Regions from separate parts of the Bacillus spongicola genome, predicted to be linked through region 2. Evidence: predicted binding sites of a transcription regulator. Region 2 holds the regulator's gene; the other holds the start of a gene.

What was found. The regulator NrdR, encoded in region 2, represses ribonucleotide reductase genes. The targets are predictions, from matches to a motif close to AACACNATATATNGTGTT.
Region 1: the regulator NrdR is predicted to act here: its motif matches at 2,689-2,706, upstream of U8D43_RS19280 (vitamin B12-dependent ribonucleotide reductase).

The regions. Positions count from the first base shown of each region.
Region 1 is NZ_JAYKTS010000044.1:2,776-7,314, forward strand. Features, by position in the region: gene U8D43_RS19280 (vitamin B12-dependent ribonucleotide reductase) at 33-2,585, opposite strand; gene lipM (octanoyltransferase LipM) at 2,931-3,767, opposite strand; gene U8D43_RS19290 (rhodanese-like domain-containing protein) at 3,890-4,306, shown strand.
Region 2 is NZ_JAYKTS010000040.1:220-4,758, reverse strand. Features, by position in the region: gene dnaI (primosomal protein DnaI) at 1-775, opposite strand, end outside; gene U8D43_RS18735 (replication initiation and membrane attachment family protein) at 785-2,179, opposite strand; gene nrdR (transcriptional regulator NrdR) at 2,260-2,712, opposite strand; gene U8D43_RS18725 (cytosolic protein) at 2,985-3,362, opposite strand; gene speD (adenosylmethionine decarboxylase) at 3,827-4,207, opposite strand.

The sequences.
Region 1 (4,539 bases), on a different contig from region 2:
TTCAAATCTACATAAGGTTACACTCTCTTTCGTCACAATCCACACTTCAGCTGTGCGCCACAATTCGTGCACGTATTACAGCCACCAATTTCTTTGACTGTTCCTTTTCGACAAACTGGACAAGTATTGCCTACTTCAGATCCAATCGTTACATTTGTTGAACGGATTTCTTGGATAGTGTCCACCAAAACGACTTTATTTTGATTTACTTTCTTTTCATGTTTGTCTTGACTGTTTTCTTCAGCTTTTAATGTTAAGACTTGGGAATCACGGCTTCCGTCCACGTATACCGTGCCACCCTTCGCACCGCCTTTATATAGTTGCTCATAAACCTTTTCTACTTGCTCGACAGCGAATCCTTGCGGCGCATTAACCGTTTTGGAAATCGAGCTATCAATCCAGCGTTGAATCACGCACTGCACATCAGCATGAGCTTCTGGTTTTAATTCCATTGCAGTGACGAACCAGTGAGGTAAATGTGCTTCATCAGCAGAAGGAGTCCTTTGTAAATACTCTTGGACGATATCCGCTTTCACTTCAATGAATTTCCCCAACCTTCCGCTTCGATAATACGTGAACGAGAAGTATGGTTCTAATCCTGTAGATACACCTACCATCGTACCTGTGCTACCCGTAGGAGCTACTGTGAGTAGATGAGAATTACGGATACCATGTTGTAAAATAGACAAGCGAATCTCCTCAGGCATATTAACCATAAAGCCTGTATCAATAAATTTTTGTCGTAAAGATAGGGTTTCTTCCTCTGTTTCTCCCTTAAGAAATGGAAAACTGCCTTTTTCTTTTGCTAACTCAACAGATTCCTTATACGCGGCTACAGCAATCGTTTCAAAAACTTGATCGACGAGCTTATTCCCCTCAGGTGATCCGTATTCTTTTTCACAATAAATCAGTAAATCTGCTAAGCCCATGACTCCAAGGCCTACACGACGTTCACCAAGAGCTTGCTTCTTGTTGTCTGCAAGAAAGTATGGGGTCGCATCAATTACGTTATCTTGTAGACGCACACCAACCTTAACCGTTTCTTTCAATTTTTCAAAATTAACAGTTTTCGTTTCTTTATTTGCAAACTGAGCTAAATTCACTGCAGCAAGATTACATACACTATACGGAGCAAGTGGTTGCTCCCCACACGGATTTGTGGCGACTACCTTCTGCCCATACGCCTTCGCATTCGTTTTATCGTTGGCATTATCAATAAAGAAAATCCCTGGTTCTGCGGAGTAGGTTGCACAAATATTAATCAAATTCCATAACTCTTTTGCTTGAATTCTGCGATATGTTCTTACTGCATATCCAGAATTCTCCCACTCGCGTACGTCTCCTATTTCATGCCAGTGATCATTATAAGCTTTCATCTCAGCTTCATTATATTTTTCAACGTCTGGAAAACGAAGATCATACTCCTCATCACGCTCAACTGCATTCATAAAATCACTTGTTAAACAAACAGAAATATTAGCTCCCGTTAAAAACTCTGAATTATGAACCGAATACGACCCGCCTGTAGCTAATTTATCTTTGGCATCTGCAATAATTTCTGCATCAAACCCCCCATAGCCGGGAATATGCTGATAATTGACGATTCCTTGGTACATTGACCGCTCTTGGGCTGTTAAAGGTGTGAATTTCAGCTTCGCAATAGCTGCTTTTTTAATCTGCTCATCTTCTGTGTTTTCAAGCAGAAAGCGAAGAATTGCAGGGTTTTGCATCTTTGAGATAATAAATTCAATAATATCAGGATGCCAATCTGATAACATAATCATCTGAGCACCGCGTCTTGATCCACCTTGCTCAACAAGATGAGTAAGCTTCGCAATATCATCCAGCCAGGAAACAGATCCTGAGGACTTTCCATTAACTCCTTTTGCTAATGCATTACGAGGACGGAGCGTTGACCCATTTGTTCCAACTCCTCCCCCGCGACTCATAATTTCCATGACCTGTTTTCGATGCTCGGAAATGCCTTCTCTTGAATCTTGAACAAATGGCATAACGTAACAATTAAAATAGGTAACGTCCGTTTCAGCTCCCGCTCCATATAAAACCCGTCCAGCTGGAACAAAGTTTAACTGAGAAAGCTCTTGATAAAAATTTTGGAACCATTCTTGCCGCTTTTCCTCAGTCGTTTCAACTGAAGCTAATCCTGTCGCATTTCTTTTAGCAATTTGCTCATAGTACACTTCTAGAGGTTTTTCTATCACATCAATATTACGCGTAACAATGCCCGCTTTAGCTTCTAATGGATGGTCAATGCCACTACGAAATTCTTCTTCGATCCATACATCTGCCGTTTTGTCTTCCCAATTAATTTTTTTAATAAACCCTAATCCTCTTGCTGGGAATTTCGGGTCATCCTTAATCGTTAAAACGACAAAGTCCCCTTCTGTCAATGTCATTTTCTCCGTGTCCTTAAATGAATAACGATCAATCATCACTAAGCGAGAAACGCCCTTATGAGACATATTCATATCACTTGTCACCGGATGCACCTGAGAAAATAACCCAATGTCTTTGTTTAATCTTTCGACGTTAATCGACATTTTTCCGCTTGAAACTACGGACATGTAGACAACTCCTTCGTATATAGTTATGGCTACCGAGTTATTTCTTAGTTGTTGAATATGAAGTATCCATATGTATAGGGATAAAACCCTTTTTCATTAACCACACACAATATATAGTGTGATTAGTCTTTATGAATATACTATATATAGATAAAATGGTCAACCACTAAAATTTGTGTCAAATGAAAAATACGCTGATAGATAGAGGAAAACGAAGGATATCGAAGAAATATATGGATTATAAAAAGGAATAGAAATGGTTTTAAGGTTGCACAAATTGTCGTACTCTGAACTCCTTGACAAACAAGAAAAAAGCATCCATAGGCGCTTTTTTCTCGAAAAAAATTATCTTTTAAAATTCCAGCCTCGACTTTCATATTTACTGAAAGCAAGTTCTTCTACATAGACCCGTTCTTCTTTTGTAAGCTCATAGGGTTCTAGTTGTATAGATAATCCCTCTTCAAACCCTTTTTTAAAAGCTATTTTCGCTTCTTCTATCCTAATTACATGATCAGAAATATCATTGATGGCGACTGCCTTGTTTTTAAATGCTCGTTGCATCCTGTCTTTTACTCGGTCATTTGGATAATTAAATAAACTAAAAAGCTTATCTTCGTCTAGGTCAAGCAGGATTGATCCGTGTTGTAAGATGACTCCTTTTTGCCTAGTTTGCGCACTACCTGCCACTTTTCTGCCTTCAACAACGAGCTCATACCAGCTGGGTGCATCGAAGCATACAGAAGAACGGGGGTTTTTCAAACTACTTCGTTCTTCCTCCGTTCTAGGTACCGCGAAATAGGCGTCAAATCCTAGAAGTTGAAAGCCTTTAAGGATACCTTCAGAAATCACACGATATGCTTCAGTAACAGTTTTTGGCATATCAGGATGCTCTTCACTTACAATTACGCTGTAGGTTAACTCATGTTCATGCAGAACCCCACGACCACCCGTTGGACGGCGAACAAACCCTAGATTATGTTTTTTGACCATTTCTAGGTTGATTTCACGTTCTATCTTCTGAAAATAGCCAATAGAAAGGGTTGCTGGATTCCAACCATAAAAACGAATCGTAGGTGGGATCATCCCTTCACTATGCCAATCAAGTAACGCTTCATCTAATGCCATATTAAAGTATGGGGAGCAATTACCACTATCAATAAATCGCCAAATTTCTTTTTTCATTTTTCCACCCTCAATTTCCTATTCAATCGTCTTTTAGTCTATCAAATGCCTTCAAAAATAGAAAGAAGAAGCACATATAGCAATTTTCTTTTGATTCTATGAGAGAAAATGAATATAATAGTATGTATCGTATAAGTTTGAAAGGGGAAAGAAAGTTGGCAACTTGGCAAATCATCTTAATTATTCTAGTTGGACTTACTGTTTATGCTGCTATAATGTTCTTTAGGCAAAAGCGAGTACTAAAAAAATTGAACGAGGAAGAGTTCCGTGCAGGCTATCGTAAAGCGCAGTTGATCGATGTACGTGAAGCGAATGAGTTTGATGCTGGCCATATCCTTGGCGCACGAAACATTCCACTTTCGCAAATGAAAACGCGTTTAAAAGAAATTCGTCCAGACCAGCCTGTCTATTTTTACTGTCAAAGCGGTATGAGAAGTGGTCGGGCAGCTCAAATGCTATCAAGTAAAGGCTACCAAGAATTGTATCATCTTGAAGGTGGATTTAAAAAATGGACAGGGAAAGTGAAAAAGAAAAACTAAGAATTATCCATTATAGCTTTTCTTAATGGTCTATTTTAGTTCAACCCGCAGAGACTTTCTTTGCGGGTTTCCTATTGGATAGCTTCCTTATTCTTTTAAACAAGTATTTGCGGATGCGAGAAGATTAATAATCGTTGTATAACATCCCAAAACAATATCGAAGGGAAAAGGGTTGCTTTCCTTTCTCTCAACTGGCAAACTGAATAAGAGAAAAAGCATTACTAATATGATGA
Region 2 (4,539 bases):
TTGGTAAATTTTCAAGCATCCGGTATTGAAGAATCGTTCCTAATATATCGTCACGAGCCCAACTAGACATCGATTCTGCCCCGATGTCATCGAGCATCAGTATTGGAGCTGACTTAATCTTCTTTAGCTTTTCATTTACGCTTTGATCTTGTAACGACTGTTTCATTTCACGAAAGAACTCAGGTATGTAGACAATTAACGAAGATATTTGCTTTTCTGCAAGCTCATTAGCAATAGCTCCAAGTAAATACGATTTCCCTACTCCGAATTTTCCGTAAAAATATAGACCCTTGCCATTCTTTTGAGAAGAATAGGATTCGACAAAATCCTTAGCTGCTTTTGCCGCTCTTAACCGAGTAGGAGTATCCAAATCAATACTTGAAAAAGTGGCATGTAATATATCTTTAGGAACATAAATGCTTTGTATAAGCTTTTCCATCTTACTTCGCTCATCATGCACTATTTTCCTTGGGCATGCTCGGTAATTTATGTCGATAACTTCTCCTCGCATAAATAGCTCTGGTTCGAATCCTGGCATCATATTTTCACAGTCCTCTAAGCTCGGACATCCTTGACATTGTTTTTCTTGAGAGGTGTACTCATAAAGTTTCATTAACCCCTTCTCAACTGTTGGGGGTGAAATTCTTGCTGAGTGCTCTTTCAGAAAACGTTGAACATCGTCATCTGCCAAAATTTCATCTTTCATCTGATTGTATGTTTGTTGAAATTTGGGAGAAGAAGCTAATTTTTTTAAAGTCTTATTAATCGGTTCCATAGCAACCTCCTACTTTTTATACTTTTTAAGCTCTTCCTCAAGCTTTTTCTTTTCGGTTTCAAAATCAAACGATGCTTCCTTCTCTTTTGGTTCATTTTCTGCAGCAGAATTATTTTCCTCAAACCAATCAGGCAACTTTTCCGTACGAACTGGTTTTTTCCTCGAAGTTGCATTGCCCTTTTTCCCTTGAGCCCATTCCAAATATTGACGATGTTCTTTTTTAGCTAAATCCATCGCTTCTTTCACTGTCGAAATGTTTTTTCTCGACCAATGGGAAGCAATTTTCTCAACATACCCTTTAGACAACTTCATATCTGTTCTGAGCATCACATAGTGAATCAGTACATTCACCACTCCAACTGGAAGCTTTTGATTCATGATGACGCCTTCTACAATTTGAAGATCACTTGTCGTCGCTTCTGCTCCATTTGAAAGATCGATAAGTAGTTCACGAGGAGAGGTGATTTCTAAATAGTGAATCAGTTTCTCTTCTTGTGTTTTCGGTTCATTTATCGATTGAGTTTGAGCCTTTTGTGACACTTTGAGACTGAGTTTCGGCAAAACCTCCCCAAATTGAAGTTGGAACCAATCTCGAGCAGCTTTTCTTAAAGATTCAATATCAATTTCATCCTCGACCAACATCGATTGAAGAACAATCCCCTTCATTTGGACAGCATCGACCCCATACAAATAGGATAGTTTCGTGATAGCTTCTTTCACATTCGGGGTAAATGCACGCCTTGGAACCATTGATTCTGATAAACCCGCAAGTAATAAGTCCATATCAAAATGAAGTGAATCTAGTTGAAGGCCCCCATTATCTCGCTCTTCAAGTAACTCTTTTTCTTGACTCACTTTGCTCAATTGTTCCGCTTCGGAGTCAGGCAATTGCAATGTATGAGACGATAAATAGATATCCTGAAACGAACGGGTCACCTCTTGAAATTCATTGTTATCAACCGTTGGGACAGAAAAAAATTCTTTCAGCTTTAAAAAATGAGCCTTTCCAATTTTACGATAAAGATAAACATTTAGAATTCCATCTGTAAAAAACTGTTGCGGAGAAAGAGGCGGTTGAATTTCATAAATAAATTTCCGTTCATCCTCTGAGCGTTTTACAAAGGTTTTCACTAAACCAATACCTTCAAGCTTGACACGAGCTTCGTATATGTTCTGTATATTAAAGGATAAAAAATCCATTAGATGATAATGTGAATATGATTCTGACCAGTGAGATTGTCTTTCAACTTCAGCCCATAATGTCATATAGAGGCTATAGCATTCCGTTCCAATCAGTGGCTGATACAAAAAGGTGAGCACTTGACGGTGATGGTCGTGCAAAAGACCGTTCACCTTCACTAGGTATGTGTCCACTGGTTGTAGTTCTTTCCAGTGTGTTTTCATAATTCTTCAACCTTTCCTGGCCTGATTACCTGTTAAAATAGAGAAAAGAGCTAAACTGAGATTATTTAGCTCAAGAATGTTCATTTTTTGATTAATTCCTTCAATTCATCTAGAAAGACATTAATATCTTTAAACTGACGATAGACAGATGCAAATCTCACGTAGGCAACTTCATCCACGATGGCTAATCGGTCCATAATCATTTCTCCAATGATATCCGATTTCACTTCTGAACTACCTTCTCTACGAAGTTCTTTCTCAATCTCTGTCGAGAGTTTATCTAATTCTTCTAGAGCGACAGGACGTTTTTCACAAGCTTTAATTAAGCCTCTTAGCATTTTCTCGCGGCTGAACTCTTCACGTGTTCCTTCTTTTTTTACGACAATCAATGGGAGCTCTTCAATTTTTTCAAAGGTCGTAAACCTGTGAGCACATTCTTCACATTCCCTCCTGCGTCGAATGGAGCGGCCCTCATCGACCGGTCGAGAATCCACAACCCTAGTTGCATTTGACTGACAAGATGGACACTTCATTTCATCAACTCCGCCTCAAAAAATCTATTACTTTCATCTTATAGAAAAGAGGACTAATACACAAGTGGTGGCCATAGTGAATCTAGTTTATCGGACACACTAACTTTCAAAAAGGCTGTTTTGGAAAAGTTTGCTACTTTTCGAACCAGTCTATAAACGGTGATATAGCTTTGTTTCGGGCATCATTTACGAAAAGCGAAAGTGGCTGCCCTGCGGCGTCAGGCAAAGTATACGAAAAGAGCCTTCAAAAAAAACAACAAGTCCGAATCGACTTATTGTTGAAAGGGTTTTAACTTTTGATTTAGTCCATTGTACAAAGCTAATACTTCGCTCTTTAGTTTTGGATATGCACCCGTTAGAATCATCTTTTCTGACGTGACCTTAAAATCGACCGCTGTTTCGAAAGGACGTACAGTCAATACAGTTGCCACAATAAATAATTTACCCTTTTTTCCAACCAATATCTCACCATGATCTTTTGATATTGACTGAATCGTATACTCTTTTGCTGCAAACAACTCTTCAACGGCTGCAAAAGCCTTGTCAAATGAAGATTTATAATATTTCGTCCTTAACTCTTTATCTAAATTTGAATCCGACGTTTCACACTCTTGGCTAAACCGAATAAATGCTCTTTTAAAACTTCCCATTATTGAATTCTCCCCAATCCTATGTAAATATTATAAAGTTGCTTTCCCAAAGTTTGTTGCATTTCGTATCAGTTAATTATTTATGTTATAGCTTTGATTCGGGCATCATTTCGCCTGTTTTTGATGGAAATCAACAGTGAATTGAAGGATTTAGTTAAACATCAGATGAAATAGCCACAATGCATACGAAAAGAGCCTATTATAAACTTATTCGTCCATTTATGAATTAGGCTCTATTCGCATCCTTTGTTGCATAGAGCATATAAAAACGATTTGAGCACTCTTTTCTTTCCTCGCTTCGAGTGAAAAAGAATGCGAAAAGATGCCCGAAACCATTCTTCATCACGAAATAAGGAGTAATACGAAAAGTCACAATCTTTGTGAAAACAGCCATGAATTAAACTTATATTGCACCATACGAAAAGAGGTGTATGAATCATACACCTCCTCTGCATCTATTTGAATTAAAGTATTTTAGCTTCTGGTTGTTTTGTTTGAACTGGTCCCATTCCTCGTGGAAGTTCAATATTTTCACGTGTTTGAGCGTTTAATGCTTCTGCTATGTAGTTAGCCGCAATATTTGGATCCATTTCTCCACATGTGTAAACATCAATACTAGCATACCCGTGTTCAGGGAAGCTATGAATGGTTAAATGTGATTCAGAAATGATTACAACACCACTTACTCCTTGTGGCGCAAATTTATGAAAGGCTACTTCTCTCACTTCAGCACCTGATTTTAGTGCAGCATCAACAAAAATTTGCTCAATTAACTCCATACTGTTAAGTTTTTCAAAATCACAGCCCCATAATTCTGAAATAACATGACGACCCATTGTTTCCATTAGTCGTTTCCCCCTTTGACTTCGATTTTTTTTCGTCAAAATGAACTTTTATCTTATGCAGTTATACAACGGCCACGGGGGAAAGTTAGTCCGAAGAGGTCCTAACCCTTTAAGCAGCTATACAGTACCCTTATGCGTTCAAGAAGTTCACGAAAAATAGTATACTTCGTTTATTTTCATTTTGCAATATTCTTTTAAAATATTTTTTCGCAAGTAAATGGAAAAACGAAAATAACTTACCTACAGGTCACATTAGAAGGACAGAACTTCAAGTGAATCTCCATTCAAGAAAAAGGTCCATACTTTAGAATTGGTACGAAATTGTCCATACT